4 regions of the Streptomyces sp. NPDC088730 genome follow, and region 2 is predicted to be linked to each of the others. Evidence: riboswitches for the same ligand, from Rfam matches in the RefSeq annotation. Region 2 holds a riboswitch; each other region holds the start of a gene.

Region 1 (7,740 bases), on a different contig from region 2:
GGCACCGGGTACGGCGGCTCCGTGGCCGCCCTGCGGCTCGCCCGCGCGGGCATCAAAGTGCACATGGTCGAGATGGGCATGTCCTGGGACACCCCCGGCTCCGACGGCAAGATCTTCGCCAACACGACGAGCCCCGACGGCCGCTCGTACTGGCTGCGCACCAAGACCAAGCAGCCACTCAGCAACTTCCTCGGCTTCCCCATCGACAGGTCGATCCCCCGCTACACCGGAATCCTGGACGCAGAGGACTTCAGCGGAATCACCGTCTACCAGGGGCGCGGCGTCGGCGGCGGCTCGCTGGTCAACGGGGGCATGGCCGTCACTCCGAAGCGGGAGAACTTCGGCGCCGTCCTCCCCACGGTCAACGCCGACGAGATGTACTCCACCTACTACCCGCGCGCCAACTCCGGCCTGGGCGTCGGCACCGTGGACCCGGCCTGGTTCGACAGCGTCGACTGCTACAAGTACGCCCGGGTCGGCCGCAAGCAGGCCCAGCGCTCAGGCTTCCCGTTCGTCTTCGTACCCGACGTGTACGACTGGGACTACATGGAGCAGGAGGCGGCCGGCACCGTACCCAAGTCGGCACTGGCGGGTGAGATCCTCTACGGCAACAACTACGGCAAGAAGTCGCTGCAGAAGACCTACCTCGCCCAGGTCATGGCGACCGGGAACGTCACCATCTCACCCCTGCACAAGGTGACTTCGGTCTCCCCGGCGTCGGCCGGCGGCTACACCGTCGTCATCGACCAACTGCGCACCGACGGAAGCACCGAGGCCACCAAGACGGTGACCGCGGACAAGGTGTTCTTCGCGGCCGGCAGCGTCGGCACGAGCAAGCTGCTGACCGAGCTGAAGGCGACCGGCAAACTGCCCGCCCTCAACGACGAGATCGGCAAGGGCTGGGGCGACAACGGCAACGTGATGTGCGGCCGCGCCAACCACCTGTGGGACCCGACCGGCGCGGTCCAGTCGAGCATCCCCTGCGGAGGCATCGACAACTGGGCCGGCGGCGGCGCGTTCGCCGAGGTCGCGCCGTTGCCGACCGGGATCGAGACGTTCGCCTCGTTCTACCTGTCGATCACGAAGAACCCGAACCGGGCCCAGTTCTCCTGGAACCCCGCGACGGGCAAGGTCGACCTGAACTGGCAGACCGCGTGGAAGCAGCCGTCCATCGACATGGCCAAGACGATCTTCGACAAGATCAACGCGAAGGAGGGGACGATCTACCGGACGGACCTCTTCGGTGTCTACAAGATCTGGGGCGACCACCTCACCTATCACCCCCTCGGGGGTGCGGTGCTGGACCGGGCCACCGACAACTACGGCCGCCTGCACGGGTATTCGGGACTGTACGTGATCGACGGCGCGCTGATCCCCGGCAACACCAGCGTCAATCCGTTCGTCACCATCACGGCGCTCGCCGAACGGAACATCGAGAAGATCATCGCCACCGATCTGTGAGACCGGCCGACGCGGCAGTCGGGCCAGGAGGAGATGACGGGACGGGTCTCCTCCTGGGTACGCCCCGGGCTCGGGGCACAGCGGACGAGCCCGGGGCGCCGTGCGGCTCAGTGGCCGGGCAGCACGCACACGGCGTCGAGACCCAGTACGTGGTTGAGCCGGCCGAACGCCAGCCAGGAGCCGATGCTCATGCTCAGCTCGACGATCTCGCGCTGGCTGTAGTGCGCGGTCATCCGGGTCCAGAACTCCTCGTCCAGACCGTGGTGGTCCAGGGCGTACCGCTCCGCGTACTCGGCGGCCAGCCGGGTCCGGTCGTCGAAGACCCCCGTGGTGCGCCATTCGTTCACCGCGTCGGCGAACTCCTCCTCGACCTTCTCTCCGTCCCGTTCGGTGCGCCAGTCCAGGCAGAACAGGCACCCGTTGATCTGGGCGATCCGCAGCCGGGCGGCCTCGAACTCCCGCAGGCCCAGTGAGGTGTGCTCGTACACCGAGAGCGAGAAGTTCGCGGCGGCCATCCCGATTCCGGGGACCATGTCGCCCCATACGTATCCGATCGGCTCCTGGCCCTCGGGGATGTCGATGATCATGGCTGCTTCCTTCCGAGTCTGCCGGCTGCGGGGCGCAGGGGGACGTCGAGTGCGTCGTAGAGTCCGGGTTCCGCCTCCACCAGCCAGTCGATGGCGTTCACCAGCCGGCCGACCGCGGTGGCGTTGCCGCCCGCCGAGCGGTTCTCGTCCTCGTCGGTGGCCTCGACGGTGACCTCGATGCGCGGACGGCCCTCGATGATCACGCGGTGGGCACCGGCGCCGTCGGGCGGCGACGGCCAGTCCGGGGCGCAGGACGGGTGGATGCGGGTGATGTGCTCGATGACGATGCGGGGCTCGCCCTCGACGATGCCCTGCACCTCGAACCGCACCGCGCCCTGGGTGCCCGCCGCGAACTCGCCCATGGTCCGGGTGGTGACCGTCGTCTCCAGCGGCCGCCTGGCCATGGTCTCGCGGATGTCGTCGAGCTCCACGCCCAGGGCCCTGGCCATCAGCCGCAGCTGGCCGCCCCACACCATCGTCGGGACGGAGGCCGCCAGCATCAGCGGCTCGTACTCCATGGGGTGTCCCATGCCGATCAGGTCGCGGACCGCGTCGGGCTGGTCGTAGGTGGAGTAGTCGAAGATCTCCTGGCAGCGGATCGCGTCGACCGTGCTGCCGAGTCCGCTGATCAGCAGGGGCAGCACGTCGTTGCCCCAGCCGGGGTCGACGCCGGAGACGAACAGGGAGCCGCCGCCGTCCGCGACAGCGGCCAGGACCGGGTCGCGCAGCTCCGGCGGGGCGCCCCGCTGGTCGTAGAGGGCGTACAGGGCGGGGGTGACGACCACCACCCCGGTGCGGACCGCCCTGGTGATGTCGGCGAGCGCCTCGTCGGGGCGGATGTCCCCGGAGGCCGCGTACACCACCGCGCCGGGAGCGGTGGCCAGCACCGCGTCGATGTCGTCGGTCGCCGCGACGCCCAGATCGCGGCCGGTCCCGGCGAGGTCGCCCGCGTCGCGGCCCACCTTGCCCGGATCGTGAACAAGCACGTGCGCCAGTTGCAGGGCCGGATGGGCCTCGACGGCGCGGATGGCCGCGCGGCCGACATTGCCGGTTCCCCAGACCACCGTGGAAATCATGCGGCGGAGGGTAGCGCGCGGGATGAAAGGTTCATAGTGCCATCGCGCACCCTGTTGTGAGGCGGCCGGAGCGGACCCGGAGGAAGCTGCCGGGCCGCCGGGCGATCCGTCGGCGTACGTCCACGAGGCGGGTGGCGGTGACCCCGTCCGTACGTCCACGAGCCGGTGGCAGTGACCCCGTCCGTACGTCCACGAGCCGGGTGGCAGTGACCCCCGTCCGTACGTCCGCGAGCCGGTGGCAGTGACCCCGTCCGTACGTCCACGAGGCGGTGGCGGTGACACCCCGGGGACGACGCGATTCGACCGCCTGTTGTCAGCCGCACGGCACGTACGGCACGCGAAAGGCGCGATTCGACCGCCTGTTGTCAGCCGCACGGCACGTACGGCACGCGAAAGGGGTGGGAGGGAGCCTCATGGCTCCCTCCCACCCCTGCGCCCGGCCCCTCCAGAAGGCGGGGCCGGGGTATGTCAGTAGGCGCCGAAGACGTTGTCGATGGAGCCGTAGGTGGCCGCGGCGTAGTTGCACGCGGCGGTGATGTTGGCGACGGGGTCGAGGATGTCCGTCGACGTACCGGCCACGTGGTAGGCCTCGAAGGTGGGCTGGATCACCTGGAGGAGGCCCTTGGAGGGAGTGCCGGCGGCGGCGTTCGAGTCCCAGTTGTTCACGATCTGCGGGTTGCCGGAGGACTCGCGGATCACGTTGCGGTAGATGCCGTCGTAGCTGCCGGGGATGCCGTTCTGGGCCATCACGGCGAGCGACTCCTTGATCCAGCCGTCGAGGTCGTTGGTGTACACCGTGGCGGCCTGCGCGGGAGCGGTGGCCGCGGTCTCGGTGGCGGTGGTCTTCTCCGCGACGGGCGTGACCGTCCGCTGGGAGCGGTCGGCCCGGTCGGTCCCCTCGGACCGGTCGGACGACTGCGCGGCGTCGGTCGCGGGGTCAGCCTCGGCCGCGGGCTTCGCCTTCGATTCGGCGGTGGGAGCCGCCTTCGGGGCTACGGCAACGGACTTGGCGCCGATGGTCAGCTTGAGGCCCGGGTGAATCAGGTCGGGGTTTCCGCCGACCGCACTCCGGTTGTCCTGGTAGAGCCGCTCCCAGCCACCGCTGAGGGAATGCCCTCGGGCGATCTTGGAAAGCGAATCACCGGAGACCACGGAATAGACGGTGGACTCCGCCTGGCGGGCCGCAATTCCCTTGGCAGCAAAGGGGGTCGAGGACACCGACTTTTCCGCGACGGCCGGGTGTGCCGGTGCGGCAGAAGCCGATCCGGCCCCGATCAGGGGGAGCGCGAGAACGACTCCGCCCGTGCTCACGGCGATGAAACCGCGGGTCAGGGAGGTGGACTTGAAACGACGGTACTTACCCGTGATGGGCATGGCGCATTTCCTCTCCGCCGCCTGCGAGGTGAGCTGTCGGGTTCGGACTGGAGATGTCCGGCCGCGCGTGATGGCGACTTAACCCCTAGCCGCTCCGGATTCCGGAACGGCGGCAAACCTGGGTCCCCCGCTCCTGCCGTACGTGAGTGGGTCGGGTTCCCGGACGGCGGCAGGATTCGGCGTTCCATCCGGATTGACGGTGACCGTAAGCGAAAAACGCCGGACGAAACAAGCCCGGAATTCTTGATCCAAATTGATTCGCAAGATCAATTAAAAGAAATGCCCGGCCCCAGACCCTGCGGGGGAAGTCAACTTTCTTGGCGCGAAAGGGAACCGAGGCCGGCTGCGCCGCGTCACGGGCCGGGAAGGTGATGCTGACCACTGAGCCCGAAAAGGGGTGATTTGCTCAAAATCCATGAGCCTTGGACCACGGAAAAAGGTCGTCAGTGAATCATTGGTGGGATACGCGACTAACTACCCAATAGGGACATTCCCTCAAGCTCGGCAGCCGACGGCCGGGTGACCACGACACCCGAGGCTCGACACCACCTAGGCGCATCTCTATTGATACATCTAAATAGATGCACTACCTTGCGTGGTACCCGGCCGGTGCTCATGGCGCCGCCCACCCCTGCGACCGGGAGAGCCCGATGTTCCTCGACACCGATGGCGCCACGCTCCACTACGAAGTCCGCGGCTCAGGCCCCCTGCTGCTCGTCTCCCAGAGCGGTGAGGGCGACGCCGACCGCAGCACCGACCTGGTCGACCTGCTCGTGGACCGCTGCACCGTGGTCACCTACGACCGGCGGGGCCTCTCCCGCAGCACGCTCGACGACCCCGGGCAGCGCATCACCATGGCCCAGCACGCCGACGACGTGCACCGGCTGCTGGCCGAACTGACCGATGAACCCGCCCTGATGCTCGGGTGCAGCATGGGCGCCGCCATCGGGCTGCACCTGGCGCTCGCCCACCCCGAGCAGCTCGGGCTGCTCGTGGCGCACGACCCGGTCACGCCGTCCCTGCTGCCCGCCGGACAGCGCGAGCGGCACGCCGCCGAGCTGGCGCGCCTTCAGGACGTCCACCGTGACGGCGGTCTGGCAGCGGCCTTCCCCGAGATCGCCCGGGTCCTCGGCATCGACCCGACGCGCCAGGAGACCGAACCGGGGCTCACCCCGATGCCGCTCACCCCGCGCCGTGTGGCCAACTTCGGCTTCTTCATCGAGCGCGACTTCACCGCGGTCATCGAAGCCGAGCTCGACCGGGAAGCGCTGCGGGCGACGCCCGTACGCATCGTGCCCGCGAGCGGCAGCACCACGGCGCCATCCGTTTTCGTCGGCCAGTGCGCGCGGAGCCTCGCCGAACTGACCGGCCGGGAGGTCGTCCCCTTTCCCGGCGGACACAACGGCAACACCACGCATCCGCGGGCGTTCGCGGCCCGGCTGCGGGCGGTGCTGTCCGGAGTCTGAAGCGCGGGCGCCGTCGGACGGGACGGCAGCCGGCGCCCCGTCACGGTGCGCGGATCAGCGCGGTATCAGTGCGGCCTGCTGCCGCCCTCGCGCCGGAGCCGCGCCGAAAGGTGGTGCTGGAGCGGCTGGCCGACCGCCGCGAGGTCGTGGACGAAGTCGAGCGTGCCGTCATCCGTCAGGGTGTAGCGGCGGCGGGTGGCGCTGACCTCCTTGGCGGTGGGCGCGAGAGCGACCTGATGGGTGGCGAGGTCGGCCGCGCCGTCGGCCGCACGGCCCGTCAGGATCTCCGCGACACCGGTGGGCTGAGTGATCAGCGCCTCCACCCGCCCGTCCGCCTGCATCCGCCACCAGCCGCTCTCCCGTGCGGACGGCCGCAGCGGGGCGCCGTCCGCGTCGAGCAGCCAGGCGCGCGCCTCGTAATGGAGGAAGGGGCGCCCGTCGTGACTGAAGGTCACCTGCTGCGCGTACCGGAACTCCTCGGCGAGCGTCGGGTACTCACCACTGCCCCGCCCGGCCCAGGTGCCCAGGAACCCGCTCAGCGGTGCGAGCAGAGCGTGCGGGGCAGGCGCTGCGTCCGGCCGGAACGCGTCGGGGTACGGGTGCCGCTGGGCGGGGTCGAACATCGTGCGCGCTCCTGGATCGGGGACGGTGCCGGTGACGGTTGGCAGCCTAAGGGCTCTCCCGTCGATCCGGTGCCGGGCCGGGACGTCGCGCCGTCCCCGGGGCGGACCGGATCAGCTGCTGGGCTTGGCCATCGCACCTCCGTTGCCCCCGGCGGCTGCTGAGAGGGCCTCGGCTGTCGCCGGATCGGCCGGCAGGAACGCCTCCAGCTTCAGTTCGGCAAGCGTCACGTCGACAGCGGTGGCGAAGGTGGTCACCGTCGTCATCAGGCGAAGCTCACCGTACGAGGACCGCAGGCGGAGCGGCACGGCGAATCCGAGTTGCCCAGCGGACGGCGCCGGTTCGGGAACGTACCCGGTGAGCTCGGCCCGCAACTCCTCCAGATGGCCGAGACGCACCAGGATGTGGCGCGCCCACTCCGCGAGGTTGAGGATGCGGGGAGCCAGTCCGTCGGGATGCAGCGCCAGGCGGTAGACATTCGTGCCCGGACCCACCAGCTCGGCAGCCGCGCCTTCGGTGATCAGGTCGAATGCGGTGTTCGCGGCGATCAGGTCACCGGCCCGGTCCACGACCAGCGCCGGATACGGCAGATGCCCGCGGAGGATGTGGCCGATCGCCGTGCGCACGGGGGCCAGCACCGGATCGTCCAGTGAGCTCTCCGGGTAGGCGGGCGCGTACCCGGCGGCCAGCAGCAGCTCGTTCCGCTCCCGGAGCGGCAGTTCCAGCGACTCGGCCAGGCGCACGACGATGTTGCGGCCCGGGATGGACCTGCCGGATTCGATGAAGCTGAGGTGGCGCTGGGTGGTGCCCGCTCGCAGCGCCAGATCGAGCTGGCTGATACGACGGCGGGTACGACGTTCACGAAGCGCACGGGGGAAGTCCACGGTCCTTTTGTAACGGCACCGAAGGGTCCGGGCCATTCCCTGCGGGGAATTGTCGCCACTCGCATTGGCCGTGAGCATTGCCGGCATGGACATCGGTGTACTGCTTCCGACCGGAACCGCCCAGTGGGGCCCTGCCGGCGACCCTCGCGAACTGATCGCCTTCGGCCGCGATGCCGAACGCTTGGGGTTCTCCTCGCTCTTCGCCAACGACTCCCTGCTCAGCCCGCGCGTCGAGACGCTGACGATGCTTGCCGCGCTCGCCCCGGTGACC
Region 2 (7,740 bases):
GGACCTCCGCGGCTTCGGCGGCAGCCGCCTCCGCCCCGGAGCCGTCGCCGCAGGGCGCACAGCCGCCGGAGTGCGAACCGCAGCCGTCCGCCTGCGTGCTGCCGCCCCCCCCGGAGTGCGCGGCGCAGCCACCGCCCGCTTCCGCGCGGTGCCGGGGGAGCGTGGTGGTGCCCGCGCCCTCGACCTCGAAACCCGCGTCCGCGATCATGTCGAGGTCGGTCTGTCCGGCCTGGCCCTCGCTGGTCAGATAGTCGCCCAGGAAGATCGAGTTGACCAGGTGCAGGGCGAGCGGCTGCATCGAACGCAGATGCACCTCGCGCCCGCCGGCGAGCCGTACCTCGACATCCGGGCAGACGAAGCGCACCATCGCCAGGATCCGCAGACAGCGCTGCGGGGTCAGGTTCCACTCCTTGGCGAGCGGGGTCCCCTCGAACGGGATCAGGAAGTTGACCGGTACCGAGTCGGGGTCGAGCTCGCGCAGCGCGAAGACGACATCGACCAGATCGGAGTCGCTCTCACCCATTCCGGCGATCAGCCCCGAACAGGCGGAGAGCCCGGCCGCCTGAGCCTGGTGCACCGTCTCCACCCGGTCCGCGTAGGTGTGGGTGGTCGTGATCGCCCCGTATGTTCCCTCGGACGTGTTGAGGTTGTGGTTGTACGCGTCGGCCCCCGCCGAGCGCAGCCGGCCGGCCTGGCCTTCGGAGAGCAGACCGAGGCAGGCACAGACCTCGACGCCCTCGTTCTGTTCCTTGATCGCCTCGATGGTCTGCGAGACCCGGTCGACGTCCCGGTCGGTCGGACCCCGGCCACTGGCCACCAGGCAGACCCGCTTGGCGCCACCCGCCACCCCGGCGGCAGCCGCCCTGGACGCCTCGTCGGGCTTCAGCCAGGTGTACTTGAGGATCTCGGCCTTGGAGCCGAGGCGCTGCGAGCAGTACGAGCAGTCCTCCGGGCAGAGCCCCGACTTCAGGTTGACCAGATAGTTGAGCTTCACGCGCCGCCCGAACCACTGACGGCGTACCTTTCCGGCCGCGGCCACCACGTCGAGCAGATCGTCGTCCGGGGTGGCCAGTACGGCGAGCGCTTCTTCACGGGTCGGCAGCTCGCGCCGCAGCCCCTTCTCCACCAGCGTGTTCAGGAGGTCCATGGCGATGATCCTGACGCACCGCAGGCCTCCGAGCCAAGGAAGAACCGGACAACAGAGAGCCTTCAGGGTGTGTGCATGGCCACACCCTGTCCGGCTTCGCCCCCGGTTAAGGTCTGTGAGTTGCCTACAAAAGGGACTGCCCATGCCCTTCGCCCCGTTCGACTGGATGGACGACGAGGCCCGCCGCCGTGCGGACACCGGACTGGTCCGCACGCTCCGGCCCCGGCCCGCGGAATCGGAACTGCTGGACCTTGCCAGCAACGACTACCTCGGCCTGACCAGACACCCGGAAGTGACCGAGGCGGCGGCCGACGCCGCGCGCCGCTGGGGTGCGGGGGCCACCGGATCGCGCCTGGTGACCGGTTCCACCGCGCTGCACGCCGAACTCGAACGGGAACTGGCCGACTTCTGCGGTTTCGAGGCGGCCCTCGTCCTCTCCTCCGGCTACGCGGCCAACCTCGCCGCCCTCACCGCCCTCACCGGCCGGGGCGCCCTGATCGTGTCGGACGCGGGCAACCACGCCTCGATCGTCGACGGCTGCCGGCTCTCCCGGGCCGAGACCGCCGTCGTGCCGCACGCCGACCCGGACGCGGTGCGCAAAACCCTGCACGCGCACGACGGCAGGGCGCTGGCGGTCACCGACTCGGTCTTCTCCGTCGACGGCGACGCCGCTCCGCTGGGCGCGCTGGCCGAGGCCTGCCGCGACGAGGACGCCGCGCTGCTCGTCGACGACGCGCACGGTCTGGGGGTCCTCGGAGAGGGCGGGCGCGGCACGCTCGCGGCGGCGGGCCTGGCGGGCGCAGAGGGCATCGTGGCCACGCTGACCCTTTCCAAGTCGCTGGGCAGCCAGGGCGGCGCGGTCCTCGGGTCCGCCCGGGTCATCGACCACCTGGTCAACACCGCCCGCACGTTCATCTTCGACACCGGTCTCGCCCCGGCGGCCGCCGGCGCCGCACTGGGCAGCCTGCGGCTGCTGCGCCGCGAACCGGAACGGGCCGTCCGGGCCCGTACGGTCGCCACCGCACTGTACGACCGGCTGACCTCGGCGGGTCTGACCGCCGTACGCCCGGACGCGGCCGTCGTCTCGGTGCGGGCGCCCTCGGCCGACGCGGCGGTCCGCTGGGCGGCCGACTGCCGTGCGGCCGGTATGGCGGTGGGGTGCTTCCGGCCGCCCTCGGTGCCGGACGGCATCTCCCGGCTGCGGCTGACCGCACGCGCCGATCTGACGGACGAGCAGATCGCGACCGCGGTCACGATCGTGCGGCGGACCGCTCCGGACGCCTGAGACGACACCCGCGTCGTCCGGCGCCGTTGACCGGTCCGCCGCGTCGCGTCAGCGGACCGGGCCGAGGCTCAGGCCGGCGACGAAGGAGGTCCAGGCCGCGGCCGAGAACTGCAGCGGCGGCCTGGACACATCCTTGGAGTCGCGCACGGCCAGCCGTCTGCCGCCGAACGGCGCGGCTTCCACGCAGTTGTTCATTCCCGTGCTGCGGCTGCTGCGCCGCCAACGTAACGCGTGCTGTGCGAGGCAATCCGACATGACGCCCCCCTCGGGCAGTCCGTAGTTACTGACCGCCGCGGTCGATCGTGGCGATCAGGTCCAACGAGTGCTCCGGCGACAGCGCGTGCGCCTGCAGAGCGCGGAAGGCCGAGCTGTACGCCTCAAGGTCTTCTTTCCGCTCCAGATAGAGGCTACTCGTCAAGTGGTCAAGAACGACCACATCCAGATCAGAAGTGCTCGGAAACGAGAAGATTACGAAAGGTCCGGTGAGGCCGACATAGCCGCCGACCGAGAACGGCAGCAACTGGAGGTTCACATGCGGAAGCCGGGCCAGCCGGATGAGATGGCGGAGCTGCTCCCGCATGACCCGCCCGCCGCCCACCGCGCGTCTCAGCACCGCCTCGTCGAGCACCGCGCTCAGCCTCAGCGGCGGATCGCTCCTGAGCACCCCCTGCCGGGCGAGCCGCACCTCGACCAGCGAGTCCAACTGGCCGGCCGGCAGGCCGTCGAGCGAGGCCCGGGTCACCGCGCGTGCGTAGTCCGCTGTCTGCAACAGGCCCGGAACCACCGAGGTTTCCAGGGTGCGGGCGGTGCGCGCCTGTGACTCCAGACTGATGAAGTCGCGGTACTGGGGCGGAATGAGCCCGCGATAGGCATGCCACCAGCCCGCGCCGCCACCGCCCGCGGAGCCCGCGAGTGTCTCCAGGACCTCCCGCAACTGCGGGTCGTCCACGGTGTAGGCGTCCAGCAGCCGGGTGACGTCCGCCGGCCGCACCCCGCTGACGCCCGTCTCGATCCGGCTCACCTTCGACTGGTGCCAGCCGAGCAGTTGAGCGGCCTCCCGGCTGGTGAGGCCGGATGTGTGGCGCAGACTCCGTAACTCCTCCCCGAGCTTGCGGCGTCGCACCGCGGGGCCGTGCTGCATGTGGTGGCTCCCCTCCCAGTCCCGGCCGGCCACTCCGTGCCGAGCGGACAGTGTGCCGCTCCCGCACGGTATCCAGCGAAGAGTTCACCGCTTTGAGCGACAGATATATGCATATCTTGGTGGATCGCCGTCACAGAGGGCAGCATCAATGGCAATCTGGCGCGAAGCACAGCACAGCGCGGACCGGTCGCGGGTCGGTTTCGGGCGGGAAAGGGGCGGCCGGTCATGGCGGACCAACAAGAGGCGAGTGTCACGCTGCCGAGCGAGCCGGTTTCGGTCTCCGCGGCCCGTAGGTACGTGGCCCGGGTATTGGCCGAATGGGGGCTGTCGGAGGGGAGCGATGCCGCCGACACCGTCCGGCTCATCGTCTCCGAGCTCGCCACCAACGCCGTCCAGCACACGTTCGGCCAGTCGCCCACCTTCACCGTGGACCTCCGCCTGGAGCGCGAGGAACAGCTGTACCTCGGGGTGACGGACAGTCACCCGCGCTGGCCCCGACGGCTGCCCGCCGCCGTCCAGCAGGACAACGGGCGCGGCATGGTGATCATCCGCTCGCTGGCCAAGGAGTACGGAGGCCGGCTGACCGTCACACCCACCGCCGAGGGCGGCAAGACCGTCTGGATCGCACTCCCCTGGAACGTCCCCGTCCAGGGCTGACCGCACCCGGCCCGGTGGTCACTGGGGCGCGGCGGAGCGGCTGAATCCGCTGCGCAACAGGGCCCGCAGGGTCGCCGCCGCGGCGCTCGACCGGTCACCGCGGTGCACCACGGAGATGGTCCGCCGGAACGCGGCCGGCGCCAGCCTCCGCACCGAGAGCGGCGTCGGTGACATCGCGGCGACCATCTCGGGCACCACCGCGATCCCGATGCCCGCGCTGACGAGCGCGCACACCAGCGCGTATCCGGGCGACTCGCAGACCACCGCGGGCAGCGCCCCCGCCTCGGCCAGCGCGCTCTCCACCCCGCGCCGCGGCGGATGGGCGGGCGCGCTGCTGATCAGCGGGCGGCCCGCGAGGTCCGTCACCGGCAGCCGTCCGCTGCCGTCGGCCAGCACCTGGCCGACCGCGGTGATCAGTACCAGCTCCTCGACGAGCAGGGGCTCGGCGCTGACGCCCGAGGGGAGCGACTCCGCGGCGGCCGGTTCGTAGGCGTGCGTCAGCGCGAGGTCGACCTCACCCGACGCCACGGCCGCCACCCCGCCGGGCGGCTCGAACTCCGTGACGAGCAGCTCCACATCCGGGTGTGCTCGGCGGAAGGCGCTCAGCACCGGAGGCAGCAGATGGACGCCGGCCGTGGTGAAGGTGCCGACCCGCAACCGCCCGCCGGAGAGCCCGGCCAGCCGGGCCAGCTCGTGGCGCGCCTGGTCCATCTCGTCCAGGACCCGCCGGGCCCGGCCCGCGAGCAGCTCACCCGCGGCGGTGAGCCGGGCACCCCGGTGGTGCCGGACCAGCAGCGCGGCGCCGGCCTCCCGCTCCAGCTTGGCGAGCTGCTGGGAGAGCGCGGGAGCGGTATAGCCCAGCCGGGCGGCGGCCCGGGTGATCGAACCGGCCTCCGCGACCGCCACCAGCGCCGCCAGCCGCGTCGGGTCGTACATTAAGCATTCCTTTTGGCAGACCCACAAGATTGCAAGTACATGCTAAAGGCTGTTCGGGTCCAGGGTGGAGCCATGGATGCCCAACTGACTGCCTTCCTCGGAGTCGCCGCCGTGATGGTCGCGCTGCCCGGAGCGGATTTCGCCGTCGTCGTACGCAACGCTCTCGCCTCGCGCTCCGCGGGGGTGGCGACGGCGCTGGGCGTGGCCGGGGGCCTGCTCGTCCACACCGCGCTCGCCGTCGCCGGGCTGGCCGCCGTGCTGGTGGCGGTGCCGGTGCTGTTCCGCACGGTCCAGCTCCTGGGCGGGGCGTACGTCCTCTACCTGGGCATCAGCGCCCTGCGTGCGGCCCGGCGCCGCCCTGGGCAGGCCACGGGGGCCGGCGAAGCCGCGGCAGGCCAGGACGGTGGCGCGCACGCCACGGACGGGACCCGGCGCGCACTGCGCCAGGGCTTCCTGACCAACGCGCTGAACCCCAAGGCGCCGGTGCTCTTCCTGAGCCTGCTTCCGCAGTTCGTCCCGTCCGGGGCCGCCCCGCTGCCCCGGACGCTGCTGCTCGCCGCGATCGTCGTCCTGCTCGCGCTGATCTGGTTCCCGGCCGTGGCGCTCCTGGTGGACCGGCTGGGCCGGTGGCTGCGCCGGCCGCGCACCGCCCGCGCGATCGAGGGCGGCAGCGGCGCGGCACTCACCGTGCTGGGAGCTGTGCTGGTGGCGGGCACCCTGCCGCACTGACGCCGGGTGCGCGCCCCGGCGGCGGGCGGTGGTGTCAGTTGACCCGGCCGTAGTAGACGCTCTTCGTCCAGATCCTCTCCAGCCGCACCACGGCACCGGTCTTCGGTGAGTGCCAGATCTTGCCGCTGCCCGCGTAGATGCCCACGTGGAAGATGCTGCGGCCGGAGTGGAAGAAGACCAGATCACCGCGCTGCCGCTTCGAGGCCGAGATGTGACGGGTCTTGTTGTACTGCTGCTGGGCCGTGCGCGGGAGCTTCTTGCCCGCCTTCTTGAACGAATAGAGCGTCAGACCCGAACAGTCGAAACGGCTGGGGCCGGTGGCGCCCCACCGGTACGGCGATCCCTTCTTCGACGCGGCGATGGTGAGCGCCTTCATCGAATGCGTCGCTGCCTGGGCGTCGGTCACGGCGCCGGGGACGAACAGCGTGCCGCCGACGGCGGCGAGAGTCAGAGCCGAGGCCGTCGTGGCCCGGGTGAGGAGAGACGGGACATGAACCTGCGCAGTCATGCGCAACCCTTCGTCAGCCGCCTGTGAAGGATGACCTGTCGGGTTCGGGCTGGCGAAGTCGCCCGGCCGCACGTGGCGGCTTCACCCCGAGGGACGACCGGATCCCCGGTCGGCCCGTTGTGCTCGGGTCCTCCACTCCTGCCGATCCACTCCTGTCGACCAGGCATCCGGGCAGCGGCAGGACTCGGCGTCCGCCCGGACCGCCCCGCCGCGGTGGCGGGGGCTTGTCGTCCCAGGGATCTTGACTCACCGAACGCCGGATTTCCGAGGCGAAACAGTGATATGTGAGGCTCATCACCACTGACCCGTTCGGGTGGACAGGGGGCCATACGGGGAGGTGCCGCACCTCTCCGTAAGGTGCGGCACCAGGGGCGGAACGGGAGATTTCACCCATGACACACCTCGAAAGCGCAAGTTGAGCTGTCCCTCCTGAGAGGTAACACCTACGCCGAACGAGCGAGATAAATTGGTCCGCCCGTCGGGCGTGTCGGCGCAAGGGAGTTGATCAACTCGGCGGGGCGGGTGGCACGGTGAGCCGCCCGGCGCGGCGCTCCCCGTCCAGCACCCGTAGCGCCCGCGTCAACGTGGCGGAGTGGATCCGCCTTTCACCCCGCTCGTGCATCAACGCGAGCGCGTCCCGCAGTGCCGCGGCGTGCGAGGCGAGCGCCTGCGCGGCGCGCAGGGCCCCGTAGGTGTCGTCGGCGCGGGCCGGGTTGATCCGGCCCAGTTGGTCGACGACCTCCAGGTAGCGGTCGATGAACTCGCCCTCCGCGCGGGTCAGGGCGGGCAGCGGCGGGAGCTCGGGCGGCTGCATCAGGGGTTCACCCCAGGGCGGGCGGCAGCGGTGCGGGCCCGCGGTTCTGCACGATGTGGTCGATCAGCCCGTAGGCCCTGGCGCCCTCGGCGTCGAGGATGAGGTCGCGCTCGGTGTCGGCGCTGATCCGCTCGGCGGAGCGGCCGGTGTGGCGGGCCAGCATGCCCGTCAGCGTCTCGCGCATCCTGGCCAGTTCCCGGGCCTCGATCTCCAGGTCGGACGGCTGTCCCTGCACCGGCTCGGAGAGCTCGGGCTGCTGCATCACGACCCGCGCGCCGGGCAGCGCGTGCCGCCGGCCGGGGGCCCCCGCGGCCAGCAGGACGGCCGCGCCCGCGCCGGCCTGGCCGAGGCAGAACGTCTCCACCTCGCAGGTGAGGTAGGTCATCGTGTCGTACACCGCCGTCATGGCTCCGAACGAGCCGCCGGGTGAGTTGATGTAGAGCTGGATGGGCCGGTCGGGTGCGTCGTGCTCCAGGTACATGAACTGTGCGACCAGGTCGTTCGCCGCGATGTCGTCGACCGG
Region 3 (7,740 bases), on a different contig from region 2:
TCGCGGCCACCGTGGTGACCGTGCCGGCGAGCCCCACCAGCGTGCCCGCCCCGGTGAGCGGGACGCTGCGCCCGGCCAGGTCCAGGGCGGCGGCGACGTCCGAACGGATCGCGTCGGCCGCCTCCGGCGTGGGCGGGTCGATGACCGCTCCGTCCCGCGCGAGATGGCGCTCGGTCATCCGGACGCAGCCGATGTCCACGGACCGGGCGGCCCGCACCCGGTCGTCGCCGACGACGAACTCGGTCGAGCCGCCGCCGATGTCCACGACGAGATACGGCTTCGCGAGGTCGTCGCGCCCGGCCAGCTCCTTGGTGGCCCCGGCGAAGGAGAACTCCGCCTCCTGGTCACCGCTGATCACCTCGGGCTCGACGCCCAGGATGTCCAGCACCCCGCGGACGAAGTCGTCCCGGTTCTCCGCGTCCCGGGAGGCGGAGGTCGCGACGAAGCGGACCCGCTCCGCACCGTGCTCCTTGATCACCGCCGCGTACCGCCGGCACGCGGCGAACGTCCGCTCCAGCGCCTCGGGGGCGAGCCGCCCGGTCCGGTCGACGCCCTGGCCGAGCCGGACGATCTCCATCCGCCGGTCGAGCTCGGCGAACTCCCCGGTGGCGGGGTCGGCATCCGCCACCAGCAGCCGGATCGAGTTGGTACCGCAGTCAATGGCGGCCACACGCGTCATGTCCTCAAGCCTCTCTTCTCCAAGCCCCGCCGCCCCACGTCTCCAGCTCCCTGCGACACGTCATGGCTCCGGGCCCCTCCGACGCGTCATGCCTCCCAGCCCCTGCGGCGATTGAGGAGCGGGGGTCCGGGGGCCGGAGCCCCCGAGGGGGGAGCCTCAGCCCTCGTCCCCGTCACCCGCGCCGCACGGCGACACGCACGGGCCCTTGCGCCACCACTCCGGCAGCATCGCGATCGCCTCGTCCCCCAGCGGGTTCACACCCGGCCCGGCGGCCAGCGAGTGCCCCACGAGCACGTGCAGGCACTTCACCCGGTCCGGCATGCCGCCCGCGCTCGGGAAGCCCTCCAGCACCTCGATCGCGTCGCGCCGCGCGATGTAGTCCTCGTGTGCGGCCCGGTACGCGGCCGCCAGCTCCGGGTCCTTACCGAGGCGTTCGGTCATCTCCCGCATGACCCCGTTCGCCTCCAGCGTGCCGATCGCGGACGCCGCACGCGGGCACGTCAGGTAGAACGTCGTCGGGAACGGCGTACCGTCCTCCAGCCGGGGCTGCGTCTCGACCACGTCCGGGTTGCCGCACGGACAGCGGTGCGCGATGGCGCGCAGCCCGCGCGGCGGGCGCCCCAGCTGCTGCTGGAACGCGGCGATGTCCGCGTCGGTGGGCGCGGTGGACTCGGTCTGGGGAGGGGGCGTTTCCATGCCTGCCTAGGTTCTGATCGGGCCGCCCGGACCGCGGTGCCGCAGACGGACGGTGAAATGCGAAATGACGGACCGCGGGTCAGCCCCGGTCGGCGCTGTCGACGCCGTCCCACAGGTTGGAGTGCCACGGCCGGCCGGACTCGTCCGGCACTCCGTTGCGCTCCTTGACCGCGTCGGGATCGACCACGGTGTAGCTGGTCTCTCCCGGAAGAAGGTAGTGCAGGTGCTCGCGGGCCAGCCGCTTGATGTACGCGTCGTCCTGGAGGCGCGCCTTCTCGTCGCGCAGCTCCTCCGTGCGCGCCTCGGCCTCCTGCGCGAGCCGCTCCTGGTCCGCGATCTCGTCGCGCTGCGACACGTACTGCCGCATCGGATACGCGAGGGCGACGACCAGGGAGCAGACCACCAGGGCCAGGAAGGCCGCCCGGCCGGTCAGGCGGGAGCGGCGGGCCTGGCGCTTGCTCTGGGACCGGTAGACGCGGGCTGCGGTCTGCTCACCGAGCAGCCTCAGCCGGGTCGCGGTGGAGAACCGGTCCCGGTCCTTCGCGGCCATGTCTCCGCCTCCCCATTACGCACGTCCGTCCCCGCACACGGTACGGGACCGAGTGCGGGGACGGACGGAGGCCGGGTCGCTGGACCCGGTCGGGCTTGTCAGCCCTTGAACCGCGGGAACGCCGAGCGGCCCGCGTACACCGCGGCGTCGTCGAGGATCTCCTCGATGCGCAGCAGCTGGTTGTACTTGGCGACGCGGTCCGAACGGGCCGGGGCGCCGGTCTTGATCTGGCCGCAGTTCACGGCGACCGCGAGGTCGGCGATGGTGACGTCCTCGGTCTCGCCGGAGCGGTGGGACATCATGCACTTGAAGCCGTTGCGCTGGGCGAGCTCGACGGCGTCCAGGGTCTCGGTCAGCGAGCCGATCTGGTTGACCTTGACGAGCAGGGCGTTGGCGGAGCCCTCCTCGATGCCGCGGGCCAGGCGCTCCGGGTTGGTGACGAAGAGGTCGTCCCCGACGATCTGCACCTTGGCGCCGATCCTGTCGGTGATGACCTTCCAGCCGGCCCAGTCGTCCTCGTACAGCGGGTCCTCGATGGAGACCAGCGGGTACGCGTCGACGAGCTCCTCGTAGTACTCGGTCATCTCGGCGGCCGAGCGGGACTTGCCCTCGAACTCGTACGTGCCGTCCTTGTAGAACTCGGACGCGGCGACGTCGAGCGCGAGCGCGATGTCCTTGCCGGGGGCGTAACCGGCTTCCTTGATGGCCTCGACGATGAGGTCGAGCGCGGCGCGGTTGGACTCCAGGTTCGGCGCGAAGCCGCCCTCGTCACCGAGACCGGTGGACAGGCCCTTGGTCTTCAGGACCTTCTTCAGCGTGTGGTAGACCTCGGCGCCCCAGCGCAGGGCCTCGGAGAAGGACTCCGCGCCGATCGGGGCGATCATGAACTCCTGGATGTCCACGTTGGAGTCGGCGTGCGACCCACCGTTGAGGATGTTCATCATCGGGACGGGCAGCAGGTGCGCGTTCGGGCCACCGAGGTAGCGGAACAGCGGCAGGTCCGAGGCCTCGGACGCGGCGTGCGCGACGGCGAGCGAGACGCCGAGGATGGCGTTGGCGCCGAGCGAGCCCTTGTTCTCCGTGGCGTCCAGGTCGAACATGGCCTGGTCGATCAGCCGCTGCTCGGTCGCGTCGTAGCCGACGAGCTCCGGGCCGATCTGCTCGATCACGGCGAGGACCGCCTTCTCGACGCCCTTCCCGTGGTAGCGGTTGGGGTCACCGTCGCGAAGCTCAATGGCCTCGAACGCACCGGTGGAGGCTCCGGACGGAACGGCAGCACGGCCCGTGCTGCCGTCGTCGAGGCCAACCTCGACCTCGACCGTGGGGTTGCCCCGGGAGTCGAGGATTTCCCGGGCTACGACGACGTCGATGGACGGCACGAGGCATCTCCTTCTGGGATATGACGCAGGTGGTGCAGGGTCGCTTTGGCCTTGCGACAAGAGCCTAACCGGCTCGGCCGTATCAGTCGGCCGCCCGCCCGTCCCCTGGGACGAAAAAGGACCCAAGAGCGGTGATAGCGGGATGAAAGGCCAGAAATTTACTGACCAGTAACGACAACAGTTGAACGGTCGGCAGGCAATCCACCGGCCACCGGGCCGCCGGACGGGCGACCGACGGACCCCGGCCCGGCACGCGTGGGGGGAAGACGCGAACCGGGCCGGGGAGATCGGCGAGGAGAGTGCCGGACTACTTCACCAGGTGGAGCTGCTGACCCGGGAAGATCATGTCGGCGTCCTTGACGATGTCCTTGTTGAGCTTGAACAGCTTCTGCCAGCCGCCCTTGACCTTGTGCTCGGCCGCGATCTTGCTCAGCGAGTCGCCGGTGACGACCTTGTACTCGCCGTCACCCTTCTTGACCTTCTCGCCGGTCGGGGTGGTCACGGTCTTCTTCTCGGCCTCGGGGGCGGTCGAGCGGTCCGAGCGGTTGGTGGCCGGGGCCTCGGTGCGCTCGGCCTTCTTCGGCTCGGCCTGCTGCGCCGGAGCGGACTCCTGCTTGGGAGCGGCCTCCGCCTTGGGGGCGCTGGAGCCGGTGTCGACGCCCGGGTCGACACCGTCGTTGCTCAGGTTGCCGGCACCGGCGCAGGACCAGGCGCCCGGTCCCTGCATGTCGAGGAGCTTCTCGGCGACCGCGATCTGCTGGGCCTTGCTGGCCAGGTCGGCACGGGGCGCGTACTGCGTACCGCCGGCGGCGGCCCAGCTGGACTGCGAGAACTGCAGGCCGCCGTAGTAGCCGTTGCCGGTGTTGATGGACCAGTTGCCGCCGGACTCGCACTGGGCGACCGCGTCCCACGTGGAGACGGAGGCGGCGGAGGCGCCGGTGGCACCCATCAGGGGCACGGCGATGGCGGCACCGGTCACACCGGCGAGCGTGGCGATACGGACGGCCTTGGACGGGCGGCGGTGCTTGTTGCCCTTGCTGTTGAGCAGCATCGAGACTTCTCCTCACCGACGCCTGCGAGGTGAGCTGTCGGGTTCGGGCCAAGTGAGTTGCCCGGTCGCACGTCCTAGCGCACGACTTAACCCCAAGCCGGTCCTGATGCGTCTTGCGACGATCGGGCCCGGCACTTACCTGGGTCCCCCGCTCCTGCCTACGGCGCTTTACGCGTCTGTTCCCTTCGACCGACGGCAGGATTCGGCGTGACGGTCGACGGGGCCCGCGGTGCGAGCGGTTCTGACCGTAAACACACCCAACCCCTACATTCAAAGAAGGACATACCGGATAAACAGCCCTTAATTGCATAGGATTAACACCTGTTTGCGCAGGTCGGAGCGGATGCGGGAGGACCTCCCGGACAAGACGCGCCGGTTCACGCGAAGAGACCCATGTCTCACTTAGTCAAAAGTGGGACATAGGCCTCTTAAGTACCCCAGGTTCGAGGTGTCTTCAGCTGTTGATCAGACCGTTTTCACGGCGGCTTCCACGCCTGCTTCCACCACCGTCCGCGCCCGGCGGTCTCAGCCGGTCTTCACGCCGAGATCGAGGTGCTGGCCAGGGAGGATGAGGTCGGGGTCGGAGCCGACGGCCGCCTTGTTGGCCTCGTACAGCCCGGTCCAGCCGCCGGGCAGCTCCTGCGCGTCGGCGATCGCCCAGAGGCTGTCGCCGGGCCGGACGGTGTACGTGCCGTCGGCGGCCGGCGCGCCCGTGCCGCGTCCGTCCGCGTCCCCGCGCGAGGCGTGCCGACCCGCGTCCCGGCCGTCACCGGTCCGCTCCGGGGCCGGCGCGCCGCGGTGCCTGCCGCCCGCCTCCGCGGCCGGGGAGGACCCGTCCGGGCCGCCGGCCCGGTCACCCGCGCCGGAGGAGCCGGCCGCCGGGGGCGTGGCGTCCGGGGAGGCCGAGGCATCCGGCCCACCGCCCTTGCCCGCCGGGTCCGACGCGGCGTCGTCCGACGGGGTCTTCGCGGTGTCCCCGGCCGCGCCGTCCGCCGGGTCCGCGCTCTCCGACGGATCGGCCGTCGCGGCCGGGTCCGCACCCTCGGCCGGGTCCGCGCTCCCGGCCGGGTCCGCGGACGGGGTGGCGGCCGGATCGACGCCCGGGTCGACACCCGGCAGGGAGCCCTCCGGGGTGAGGCCGGAGATGACGGCGCAACTGGGCCACGCCTTCGGCCCCTGATCACCCAGCACCTTCTCCGCCACGGCGATCTGCTGCGAGCGGCTGGCGAGGTCCGCACGCGGGGCGTACGCCTCGCCGCCGTAGGACTTCCAGACCTCCTGCGAGAACTGCAGGCCGCCGTAGAAGCCGTTACCGAGGTCGGCACTCCACATGCCGCCGCTCTCGCACTCCGCGACCCGGTCCCAGGTCGAGGCGTCGGCGGCGTGCGCACCGGCCGCGCCGAGCAGCGGGATGGCGATGGCCGAGCCGGTCACGCCTGCGGCGACGATGATCGCGGGTGCCTGCCGAGGGCGACGGTGTCTGCCGTTCGCGGAGCCCATGGGAATGCCTTCCGTGTGACTGACGAGGTGACTGGTGAGTCGAACGGTGAACCTAGCGGGACTCGAACGTGTGTCACAAGTCGATGCAGCGGAGATCACGCCGAAGTCACAGAGTTGACAGAGTGTCACTTTGCTTGCCGGTGAACCCGGGGGTGAACTCCACCGGAAGCGTCCGCAGTCCGCGCATGATGAGCCCGCCGCGCCAGCGCAAATCGGCAGCTTCACCCGCAAGTCGCAGGTCCGGAAGGCGTTTCAGCAACGTGGCGAGCGCGGCCTGTCCCTCCAGCCGGGCGAGCGGTGCTCCCAGGCAGTAGTGGATGCCGTGCCCGTAGCCGAGGTGCTGGTTGTCACGCCGCGCGAGGTCCAGCGTGCCGGGAGCGTCGAACCGCTCGGGGTCCCGGTCCGCGGCGGCGAGCACCACGAGCACGGGGTCCCCCTCCGCGATCCGCTGCCCGCCGATCGTCAGCGCCTCGGTGGCGAAACGCCAGGTCGCCAGCTCCACCGGACCGTCGAACCGCAGCAGTTCCTCGACACCGGTGGCCAGCAGCTCCGTCTCGCCCGCCGCCAGGGAACGCTGGAGCCGTTCGCGCTGCTCCGGATGGCCCAGCAGGGTGTGGACGCCGTTGCCGATGAGGTTGACGGTCGTTTCGAAGCCCGCGAACAGGAGGATGAAGGCCATCGCGGCGGCCTCGTTCTCGGTCAGGTGCTCGCCGTCGTCACTCGCCCGGATCAGGCCCGAGATCAGGTCGTCCCCGGGGTTCTCGCGCTTGCGGTGGATGAGTTCGAGCAGATATCCGCGCATCTTCTTCACGGAACGTGCCACCCCGCCCCTGGGGCCGCCGCCGTGGCGGATCATCATGCCCGCCCAGTCCCGGAAGTCGTCCTGGTCCTCGGGCGGGACGCCCAGCAGGTCGCAGATCGCGTAGATGGGGAGGGGGAAGGCGAACTCGTGGATGAGGTCCGCCTGCCCCTTCTCGACGAAGGAGTCGATGAGGCGGTCCGTCAGCTCCTGCACGCGCGGCGCGAACTCCGCGATGCGCCGGGGCGTGAACGCCTTCGACACGAGACGCCTCAGCCGGGTGTGGTCGGGCGGGTCGATGTTCAGCAGATGCGTCATCAGCTCCGCCTTGCGCTCGCCCGGGATGCCCGTGCGGCCCTTGGCGTGCGCCGGTCCGGCGTGGTGTGCGGGGTTCTTGGAGAGCCGGGTGTCGGCGAGGGCCTGCCTGGCGTCGGCGTACCGGGTGACGAGCCAGGCGTCGACCCCGCTGGGCAGCGTGGTGCGGTGCACCGGGCTGTGCTCGCGCAGCCAGGCGTACGCGGGGTACGGGTCGGTGGCGAACTCCCAGGTGAAGAGTTCCGGGGCGGGCGGCACGGCGTCGGCCGGGTGGGCGGGGCAGGTGTCGGCGGGGCTGTCGTTCACCCCCCGACGTTATCCGCTGCCCGGTGCCGCTATCCGTTGCCCTCCGCCGCCCTGATGGCGTCCCGGTAGGCGCGGCCCGCCGCGCGCAGGGCGGCCTCCGGGTCGGTGCCGTCCTCCTGGGCGCGGACGGCCAGGGCGAGGAGCCGGTAGCCGATGCCGTCGCCCTCGGGGAGGGGCACGTCGAGTGCGGCGGTGCGGGCGCGGCCGGCCAGCTTCGCGGCGAGCGCGAGGGCGGGCTGGCCGAGCGGTACCCCGTCGGTGACGGACTCGCGCTGCTTCTCGACCGCCTTGGTCCGCAGCCAGTGCGCGTGGACGTCCTCCGGGGTCTCGGCGGTCTCGTCGCCGAAGACGTGCGGGTGGCGGTGGATCAGCTTCTCGATGAGCGTGGCGGCGACGTCGTCCACCGAGAAGGGCTCCTGCTCGTCCTCCTGCGCGATGCGCGCGTGGAAGACCACCTGGAGCAGT
Region 4 (7,740 bases), on a different contig from region 2:
AGCTGGTGCAGGGCGCCGGCGGCTCGCTCAACGGCACCACCAGTTTCGAGCGGACCAACTACTTCGAGACGATGCCCACGCACCAGCTGGAGCTCGCCCTGTGGCTTGAGGCCGACCGGATGGGCTCGCTGCTCGCCGCGCTCGACGAGGAGTCGATGGAGAACCAGCGGGACGTCGTCAAGAACGAGCGCCGGCAGCGGTACGACAACGTCCCCTACGGCACCGCCTTCGAGCGGCTGACGGCCCTCGCGTACCCGGAGGGCCACCCGTACCACCACACCCCGATCGGGTCGATGGCGGACCTGGACGCGGCGACCCTCGACGACGCGCGGTCCTTCTTCCGTACGAACTACGCGCCCAACAACGCGGTGCTCTCGGTCGTCGGTGACATCGACCCCGAGCAGACGCTCGCCTGGATCGAGAAGTACTTCGGCACCATCCCTTCGCACGACGGCAAGCAGCCGCCCAGGGACGGCTCGCTGCCCGAGATCATCGGCGGCGAGCTGCGCGAGGAGGTCCACGAGGAGGTCCCGGCGCGTGCGCTGATGGCCGCCTACCGGCTGCCGCACGACGGCACCCGGGAGTGCGACGCCGCGGATCTCGCGCTGACCGTGCTGGGCGGCGGCGAGTCGTCCCGGCTGCACAACCGGCTGGTCCGCCGCGACCGGACGGCCGTCGCGGCCGGATTCGGGCTGCTGCGGCTGGCCGGTGCGCCCTCGCTCGGCTGGCTGGACGTCAAGACGTCCGGCGGCGTCGAGGTGGCGCAGATCGAGTCCGCGGTCGACGAGGAGCTCGCCCGGTTCGCCGAGGAGGGCCCCTCGCCCGAGGAGATGGAGCGCGCCCAGGCCCAGTTGGAGCGCGAGTGGCTGGACCGGCTCGGTACGGTCGCGGGCCGCGCCGACGAACTGTGCCGGTTCGCCGTGCTGTTCGGTGACCCGCAGCTCGCCCTGACCGCGGTGCACCGGGTGCTCGACGTCACCGCGGAGGAGGTCCGGGCGGCCGCCAGGGCCCAGCTGCGCCCCGACAACCGGGCGGTGCTGGTCTACGAGCCGGTCGAGCCCGCGGAGCCCGCAGACGAGGCGGAGACCGCCGCCGACGACACCGACGCGCACGAAGGGGCGGACAAGTGAGCGACGCTGCCGTGACTGGAGTTTCGATGGAGTACCACCCCCAGCCCGCCCCCGGGACGGCCAGGCCCTGGGCCTTCCCCGCGCCCGAGCGCGGTGCCCTGCCCAACGGCCTCACGGTGCTGCGCTGCCACCGCCCCGGCCAGCAGGTCGTCGCCGTCGAGGTCTTCCTCGAAGCCCCGCTCGACGCCGAACCCGAGGGTCTGGACGGGGTGGCCACGATCATGTCGCGCGCCCTGTCGGAGGGCACCGACAAGCACAGCGCGGAGGAGTTCGCCGCCGAGCTGGAGCGGTGCGGCGCCACCCTGGACGCCCACGCCGACCACCCCGGTGTCCGGGTCTCCCTGGAGGTTCCCGCCTCCCGGCTGGCCAAGGCGCTCGGCCTGGTCGCGGAGGCGCTGCGGGCACCGGCCTTCTCGGACAGCGAGATCGAGCGGCTGGTGAACAACCGGCTCGACGAGATCCCGCACGAGCAGGCGAACCCCGCGCGGCGCGCGGCCAAGCAGCTCTCCAAGGAGCTCTTCCCGGCCACGGCCCGCATGTCGCGCCCGCGCCAGGGCACCGAGAAGACCGTCGAGCGGATCGACTCCGCGGCCGTGCGAGCCTTCTACGACGCCCACGTCCGCCCGTCCACCGCGACCGCCGTGGTCGTCGGCGACCTCACCGGCATCGACCTGGACGCCCTGCTCTCCGACACCCTGGGCGACTGGTCGGGCAACACCGCCGCGTCCCGGCCGGTCCCGCCGATCACCGCCGACGACACCGGCCGGGTGGTCATCGTGGACCGCCCCGGAGCGGTGCAGACCCAGCTGCTGATCGGCCGGATCGGCGCCGACCGGCACGACAGCGTCTGGCCGGCCCAGGTGCTCGGCACGTACTGCCTGGGCGGCACGCTGACCTCCCGGCTCGACCGGGTGCTGCGTGAGGAGAAGGGCTACACGTACGGCGTGCGCGCCTTCGCCCAGGTGCTGCGCTCCTCGGCCCCGGACTCCGCCTCGGGGGCGACCGGCGCCGCGATGCTCGCCATCAGCGGCTCGGTGGACACGGAGTCCACCGGACCGGCGCTGGAAGACCTGTGGAAGGTGCTCCGGACCCTGGCCGCGGAGGGCCTGACGGACGCCGAGCGCGAGACGGCCGTGCAGAACCTCGTGGGCGTGGCACCGCTGAAGTTCGAGACGGCCGCCTCCGTCGCGGGCACCCTCGCGGACCAGGTCGAGCAGCACCTCGCGGACGACTACCAGGCGCAGCTGTACGCGCGCCTGGCCGAGACCGGCACGGTGGAGGCGACGGCTGCCGTGGTCAACGCCTTCCCGCAGGACCGGCTGGTCACGGTCCTGGTCGGGGACGCCGCGCAGATCAAGGAGCCCGTCGCGGCTCTCGGCATCGGAGAGGTCTCGGTCGTCACCGGCTGATCTGCCACCGTCCCCGGCAGCGGGGCGGGAGCGAGGCCCTGGCGGGCCGTCCGCCGCCAGGGCCTTCCCTTTTGTCCCCTTTGGTGGAGAGGTTGCCTGTCTGCCCTGTGGGATGCGCTACAAAACCGCCTGTCCGTTTGGTGCGGGGAAGTGCCCCCGTTTAGCGTCGGCCCGGCTGTCCGTCACTCGTATGCCGCATCCGCGACGTACCGGGCAGTCATCGCCGAGTCCCCGTCAGGCGCGAGCCCGGGGAGCCGGGGACCCGTGCAGTCCCTGGGGTGAATCGGATGTCCGTGCCTCCACGAGGCCGGGACTCCGTAGGAGACCTTCCTGCTCCGAACCCGTCAGCTAACCCGGTAGGCGAGAAGGAAGGAAAGGACCAGCCACTTCATGGCGTTCACCCGTGCCACGGGGAAGCACCGTGCCCCGAGCCGTCTGACGCGTCGCGGCGCGAAGGCCGTCGGTATCGCGACCCTGGCGACCACCGGTGTCATCGGTTCCCTGGCCTCCCCGGCGCTCGCCGCGGACACCGAGGCCCCCGCCGCCGACACCGGCCTCTCCCAGATCGTCGCCATCGAGGGCGACCTGGCCGACCGGATCGACGCCCAGGCGGACGCACAGCGGCACCAGGCCGACGCCGCCGCCGAGGCGAAGGCCAAGGCGAAGGCGAAGGCCAAGGCCGACGCGAAGAAGAAGGCCGAGGCGAAGGCGAAGAAGGCCAGGGCCGCAGCCAAGGCCAGGGAGGCCCGCGAGAGCGAGGCGCGTGCCGCCCGCTCCGCCGAGCGCGCCCGGCTGGGCACCTTCCAGCTGCCCGTCGCGGGTTCTTACGTGAGCACCGGCTACAAGTCCAGCGGCTCCCTGTGGTCCTCCGGCAGTCACTCCGGCATCGACTTCCACGCCGCGTCCGGCAGCTCCGTCGTCGCCGTCGGCGCCGGTACGGTCGTCGAGGCCGGCTGGGGCGGCGCGTACGGCAACAACATCGTGCTCCGGATGACGGACGGCACGTACACCCAGTACGGCCACCTCTCCTCGATCGCCGTCTCCGTCGGCCAGAGCGTCGGCCAGGGGCAGCGGATCGGCCTCTCCGGCGCCACCGGCAACACCACCGGCCCGCACCTCCACTTCGAGGCCCGCACCACCCCGTCGTACGGCTCCGACATGGACCCGGTCGCCTATCTGCGCGCCCACGGCGTCACCGTCTGACCGACGCTGAGCACCCCACCGAAGGCCCCGGCGACCCGCCGGGGCCTTCGGCCGTACCCGGCCGCCGGACCGCGGCGCGGCACCCCTTCCCCGAACCCGTCCGCGGCCAAAAGATATTCATGAATTTCCGCCCGGCATCGGAAATGCGTCCGCATTGCAATAGAGTCACAGGACAGGCGTCGATCGGCCGCGTTTCGCGGGGATTAAGGCGGAGGTTCGGACATGCGCATTCCGGCGCATTCGGTATGCACGGCAATCCGTGACGACATCGTCTCCGGTGTCTTCGAACGCGGCAGCCGGCTCACCGAGGAAGTGCTCGCACGCCGTTACGGGGTTTCCCGCGTCCCGGTGCGTGAAGCGCTGCGCACCCTGGAGTCCGAGGGCTTCGTGGTCACCCGCAGGCATGCCGGGGCCTGCGTCGCAGAGCCCGACGAGCAGGAGGCGGCGGACCTGCTTGAGGTCCGGATGCTGCTGGAACCGCTCGGTGCGGCCCGTGCCGCCCAGCGCCGCACCGACGCCCACCTCAAGGTGTTGCGCGGCCTGGTCAGGCTGGGCCAGGAGCGGGCCCGCCGGGGTGAGGGCGAGGACCTGCGCTCACTGGGCGGCTGGTTCCACGAGACCCTCGCCCAGGCCTCCGGCAGCCCCGGCCTGATCGCCCTGCTCACCCAGCTCCGGCACAAGATCGCCTGGATGTACGCGGTCGACCCGCCGGCCCGCCCCGCCGACTCCTGGGCCGAGTACGGGGCCATCGTGGACGCCGTGGCACGCGGCGACGCGGAACGGGCGAGGGCGCTCGCCGCCCAGCACGCCGAGCGGGCCACGGCCGCGCACCGGCTGCGCCGCCCCGGCCGTCCCGGCGCCGCGGCCGTACCCCGGGCCGGCCGGGTGAGGACTTCGCAACATGCCGTAAACACCCAGGGCGGCCGTCATTAACAATTACGCCGTATACAAGAAGTAGCTATTCGCCGAAGCATTCCTGGTGCTGCCCATTCCGTTGTTCTGCTCGCCGTCCTGAATCATTTCCGGTGGCCGGACCATATGGGCCGCTACGGGCGGCATTCTCGCGCGAACGCAAAAGCCGCGGCTCCCGGTCGGGGGTGCCGCGGCTCTTGCGCAGGAATTCCAGGCGGTCGTGACCGTCGGATCAGACGGTCTCCGGGAGCTCGTCGAGCCCCTCGGCGACCAGCTTGGACAGACGGTCCAGGGCGTCGTCGGCGCCGTCGGCCTCGGACGCGAGGATGATCTCCTCGCCGCCCTGGGCACCGAGCCCGAGCACCGCGAGCATGGACGCGGCGTTCACCGGGTTGCCGTCGGCCTTGGCGATGGTCACGGGGACGCCGGAGGCCGTGGCGGCACGGACGAAGATGGATGCGGGGCGGGCGTGCAGGCCCTCGGCCCAACCGACGTTGACGCGGCGCTCAGCCATGGTTCTGCCCTTCACGAATCAATGGTTGTCTAGACCAGTCTCTCATGCAGTGCGCGATGCTCCGGCCGGTCCGCGGCCCGTCCGCGGACCGCTTCCGCCGTAGGCCGGCCACCCCAGACTGCCCCGGCCCCGGCCCCCACGCGACCGCTGGCGGAGCCGTACGCTTTGCCCATGGAGCCCTCTGTGGAGCAGAGTCCGCATCACGCCTACCCCGGCCACTGGGAGGCGGACGTGGTGCTCCGCGACGGCGGCACCGCCCGGATCAGGCCGATCACCACGGACGACGCCGAACGGCTGGTCAGCTTCTACGAGCAGGTCTCCGACGAGTCGAAGTACTACCGCTTCTTCGCCCCCTACCCCCGGCTCTCCGCCAAGGACGTCCACCGCTTCACCCATCACGACTACGTCGACCGGGTGGGACTCGCCGTCACGGTGGGCGGCGAGTTCATCGCCACCGTCCGCTACGACCGGATCGACGCCACGGGCAGGCCGGCCTCGGCCCCGGCGGACGAGGCCGAGGTCGCCTTCCTCGTCCAGGACGCGCACCAGGGCCGCGGGGTCGCCTCCACCCTCCTCGAACACATCGCGGCCGTTGCCCGGGAGCGCGGCATCCGGCGCTTCGCCGCCGAGGTGCTCCCCGCCAACAACAAGATGATCAAGGTCTTCCGGGACGCCGGATACACCCAGCAGCGCAGCTTCGAGGACGGCTCCGTCCACCTCACCCTCGACCTCGAACCGACCGCCGAGTCGCTCGCCGTCCAGCGCGCCCGCGAGCAGCGGGCAGAGGCGCGGTCCGTGCAGCGGCTGCTCGCCCCGGGCTCCGTCGCCGTCATCGGTGCGGGGCGCAACCCGGGCGGCGTCGGCCGCACCGTCCTGCGCAACCTCCTGGGCGCGGGCTTCACCGGCCGCGCCTACGCGGTGAACAGCGCCCTGGCCGCGGACCAGGACACCATCGACGGGGTGCCCGCCCACCGCTCCCTCGGCGAGATCGGTGAACCGGTCGACCTCGCCGTCGTCGCCGTCCCCGCCGAGCGGGTGCCGGAAGCCGTCGCGGACTGCGGGGAACACGGCGTCCAGGGCCTCGTCGTCCTCTCCGCCGGATACGCCGAGTGGGGTGCGGAGGGCCGCGAACGGCAGCGCGAACTGGTGCGCCAGGCCCGCTCGTACGGCATGCGCATCATCGGCCCGAACGCCTTCGGCATCATCAACAACTCCGAGGCGGTCCGGCTGAACGCCTCACTCGCCCCGGAACGGCCCGCCTCCGGGCGCATCGGCCTGTTCACCCAGTCCGGCGCGATCGGGATCGCCCTGCTCTCCGGGCTCTACCGGCGCGGCGCGGGACTCTCCACCTTCATCTCGGCCGGGAACCGCGCCGACATCTCCGGCAACGACTTCCTCCAGTACTGGTACGAGGACCCGGACACGGATGTCGCCCTGCTGTACCTCGAATCGCTCGGCAACCCCCGCAAGTTCACCCGCCTCGCCCGGCGCACCGCGGCCGTGAAGCCGGTGGTCGTGGTCAAGGGCGCCCGGCACAGCGGCTCCACCCCGCCGGGCCACGCCGTGCCCGTCAGCCGGATCCCGGACGCCACCGTCTCCGCGCTGATGCGGCAGGCGGGCGTGATCCGCGTCGACACGGTGACCGAGATGGTCGACGCGGGCCTCCTCCTGGCGGACCAGCCGCTCCCGGCGGGCGGCCGCGTCGCGATCCTCGGCAACTCCGAATCCCTCGGGCTGCTCACGTACGACGCCTGCCTGGCCGAGGGGCTGCGCCCGCGCCCGCCGCGCGACCTCACCACGGCCGCCACCCCGCAGGACTTCAGGGACGCGCTGGCCGAGGCGCTGGCCGACGAGGGCTGCGACGCGGTGATCGTGACGGCGATCCCCTGGGTGGGCGAGGACGGAGAGGCGGAACAGGGCGACGGCGAGGTGCTGGCCACCGCGCTGCACACGGCGGCCGCCGCGGGTCCGGCCAAGCCGGTGGCCGTCGTCCACGTGGAGATCGGCGGCCTCGCGGAGGCCCTGGCGGCGGCCACCAGCACGGTGGCCCAGCAGCGCCCCGCCCCGGCGCAGCCGTCCGGCCCGGCGCCGGGCCGCCCCCCGGCCACACCCGCCACGACGGCATCCACCGCCGCACCAGCCCCTTCCGCTACAACAGCACCCCCCACCACGCCAGCACCACCCGCTACGGCGGCACCCACCACCACGCCAGCACCACCCGCCACGGCGGCACCCACCACCCCAGCAGCACCCGCCACCACGCCAGCACCCGCCACCCCAGCAGCATCCCCGGCCACGACACCGCCCCCGGTGTCGCCTGTGCCCCTCGGCGGTACGGACACCGCGTTCGGGGCGGCCGGACCCGGAGTCCGCGCCGCCGGCCGGATTCCCGCCTACCCGGCCGCGGAACGCGCCGTCCGGGCGCTCTCCGAAGCCGTGAAGTACGCCCAGTGGCGGCGCCAGGCGGCGGTCCCCGGCAAGGTGCCCGAGTTCCTCGACGACACCATCGACGAGGCGGGCGCGGCAGCCCGTATCGACGCGGCTCTGGGCGATGACCCCGATCCGCGCGGCA

The links. Region 2 has a riboswitch for cyclic di-AMP ahead of ACIP89_RS25550 (C40 family peptidase). Riboswitches for the same ligand answer to the same signal wherever they lie in the genome.
Region 1: another riboswitch for cyclic di-AMP. It lies ahead of ACIP89_RS34425 (transglycosylase SLT domain-containing protein); the one in region 2 lies ahead of ACIP89_RS25550 (C40 family peptidase).
Region 3: another riboswitch for cyclic di-AMP. It lies ahead of ACIP89_RS15530 (transglycosylase family protein); the one in region 2 lies ahead of ACIP89_RS25550 (C40 family peptidase).
Region 4: another riboswitch for cyclic di-AMP. It lies ahead of ACIP89_RS26800 (M23 family metallopeptidase); the one in region 2 lies ahead of ACIP89_RS25550 (C40 family peptidase).

What each region holds. Positions count from the first base shown of each region.
Region 1 is NZ_JBIVLK010000020.1:84,798-92,537, forward strand. It holds gene ACIP89_RS34410 (GMC oxidoreductase) at 1-1,461, shown strand, start outside; gene ACIP89_RS34415 (carboxymuconolactone decarboxylase family protein) at 1,569-2,048, opposite strand; gene ACIP89_RS34420 (dihydrodipicolinate reductase) at 2,045-3,124, opposite strand; gene ACIP89_RS34425 (transglycosylase SLT domain-containing protein) at 3,593-4,498, opposite strand; cyclic di-AMP (ydaO/yuaA leader) riboswitch at 4,504-4,690, opposite strand; gene ACIP89_RS34430 (alpha/beta fold hydrolase) at 5,149-5,964, shown strand; gene ACIP89_RS34435 (FABP family protein) at 6,030-6,587, opposite strand; gene ACIP89_RS34440 (helix-turn-helix domain-containing protein) at 6,699-7,469, opposite strand; gene ACIP89_RS34445 (LLM class flavin-dependent oxidoreductase) at 7,555-7,740, shown strand, end outside.
Region 2 is NZ_JBIVLK010000009.1:89,631-97,370, forward strand. It holds gene bioB (biotin synthase BioB) at 1-1,147, opposite strand, end outside; gene ACIP89_RS25520 (8-amino-7-oxononanoate synthase) at 1,290-2,432, shown strand; gene ACIP89_RS25525 (DUF397 domain-containing protein) at 2,481-2,687, opposite strand; gene ACIP89_RS25530 (helix-turn-helix domain-containing protein) at 2,713-3,573, opposite strand; gene ACIP89_RS25535 (ATP-binding protein) at 3,799-4,230, shown strand; gene ACIP89_RS25540 (LysR family transcriptional regulator) at 4,249-5,166, opposite strand; gene ACIP89_RS25545 (LysE family translocator) at 5,239-5,895, shown strand; gene ACIP89_RS25550 (C40 family peptidase) at 5,930-6,403, opposite strand; cyclic di-AMP (ydaO/yuaA leader) riboswitch at 6,407-6,579, opposite strand; gene ACIP89_RS25555 (hypothetical protein) at 6,909-7,217, opposite strand; gene ACIP89_RS25560 (ATP-dependent Clp protease proteolytic subunit) at 7,225-7,740, opposite strand, start outside.
Region 3 is NZ_JBIVLK010000004.1:91,641-99,380, forward strand. It holds gene ACIP89_RS15510 (exopolyphosphatase) at 1-679, opposite strand, end outside; gene ACIP89_RS15515 (DUF501 domain-containing protein) at 836-1,375, opposite strand; gene ACIP89_RS15520 (septum formation initiator family protein) at 1,455-1,925, opposite strand; gene eno (phosphopyruvate hydratase) at 2,024-3,304, opposite strand; gene ACIP89_RS15530 (transglycosylase family protein) at 3,612-4,355, opposite strand; cyclic di-AMP (ydaO/yuaA leader) riboswitch at 4,360-4,531, opposite strand; gene ACIP89_RS15535 (transglycosylase family protein) at 4,881-5,855, opposite strand; gene ACIP89_RS15540 (cytochrome P450) at 5,962-7,275, opposite strand; gene ACIP89_RS15545 (nucleoside triphosphate pyrophosphohydrolase) at 7,305-7,740, opposite strand, start outside.
Region 4 is NZ_JBIVLK010000010.1:137,530-145,269, reverse strand. It holds gene ACIP89_RS26810 (M16 family metallopeptidase) at 1-1,130, shown strand, start outside; gene ACIP89_RS26805 (M16 family metallopeptidase) at 1,157-2,539, shown strand; cyclic di-AMP (ydaO/yuaA leader) riboswitch at 2,751-2,917, shown strand; gene ACIP89_RS26800 (M23 family metallopeptidase) at 2,930-3,742, shown strand; gene ACIP89_RS26795 (GntR family transcriptional regulator) at 3,965-4,675, shown strand; gene ACIP89_RS26790 (HPr family phosphocarrier protein) at 4,887-5,168, opposite strand; gene ACIP89_RS26785 (GNAT family N-acetyltransferase) at 5,340-7,740, shown strand, end outside.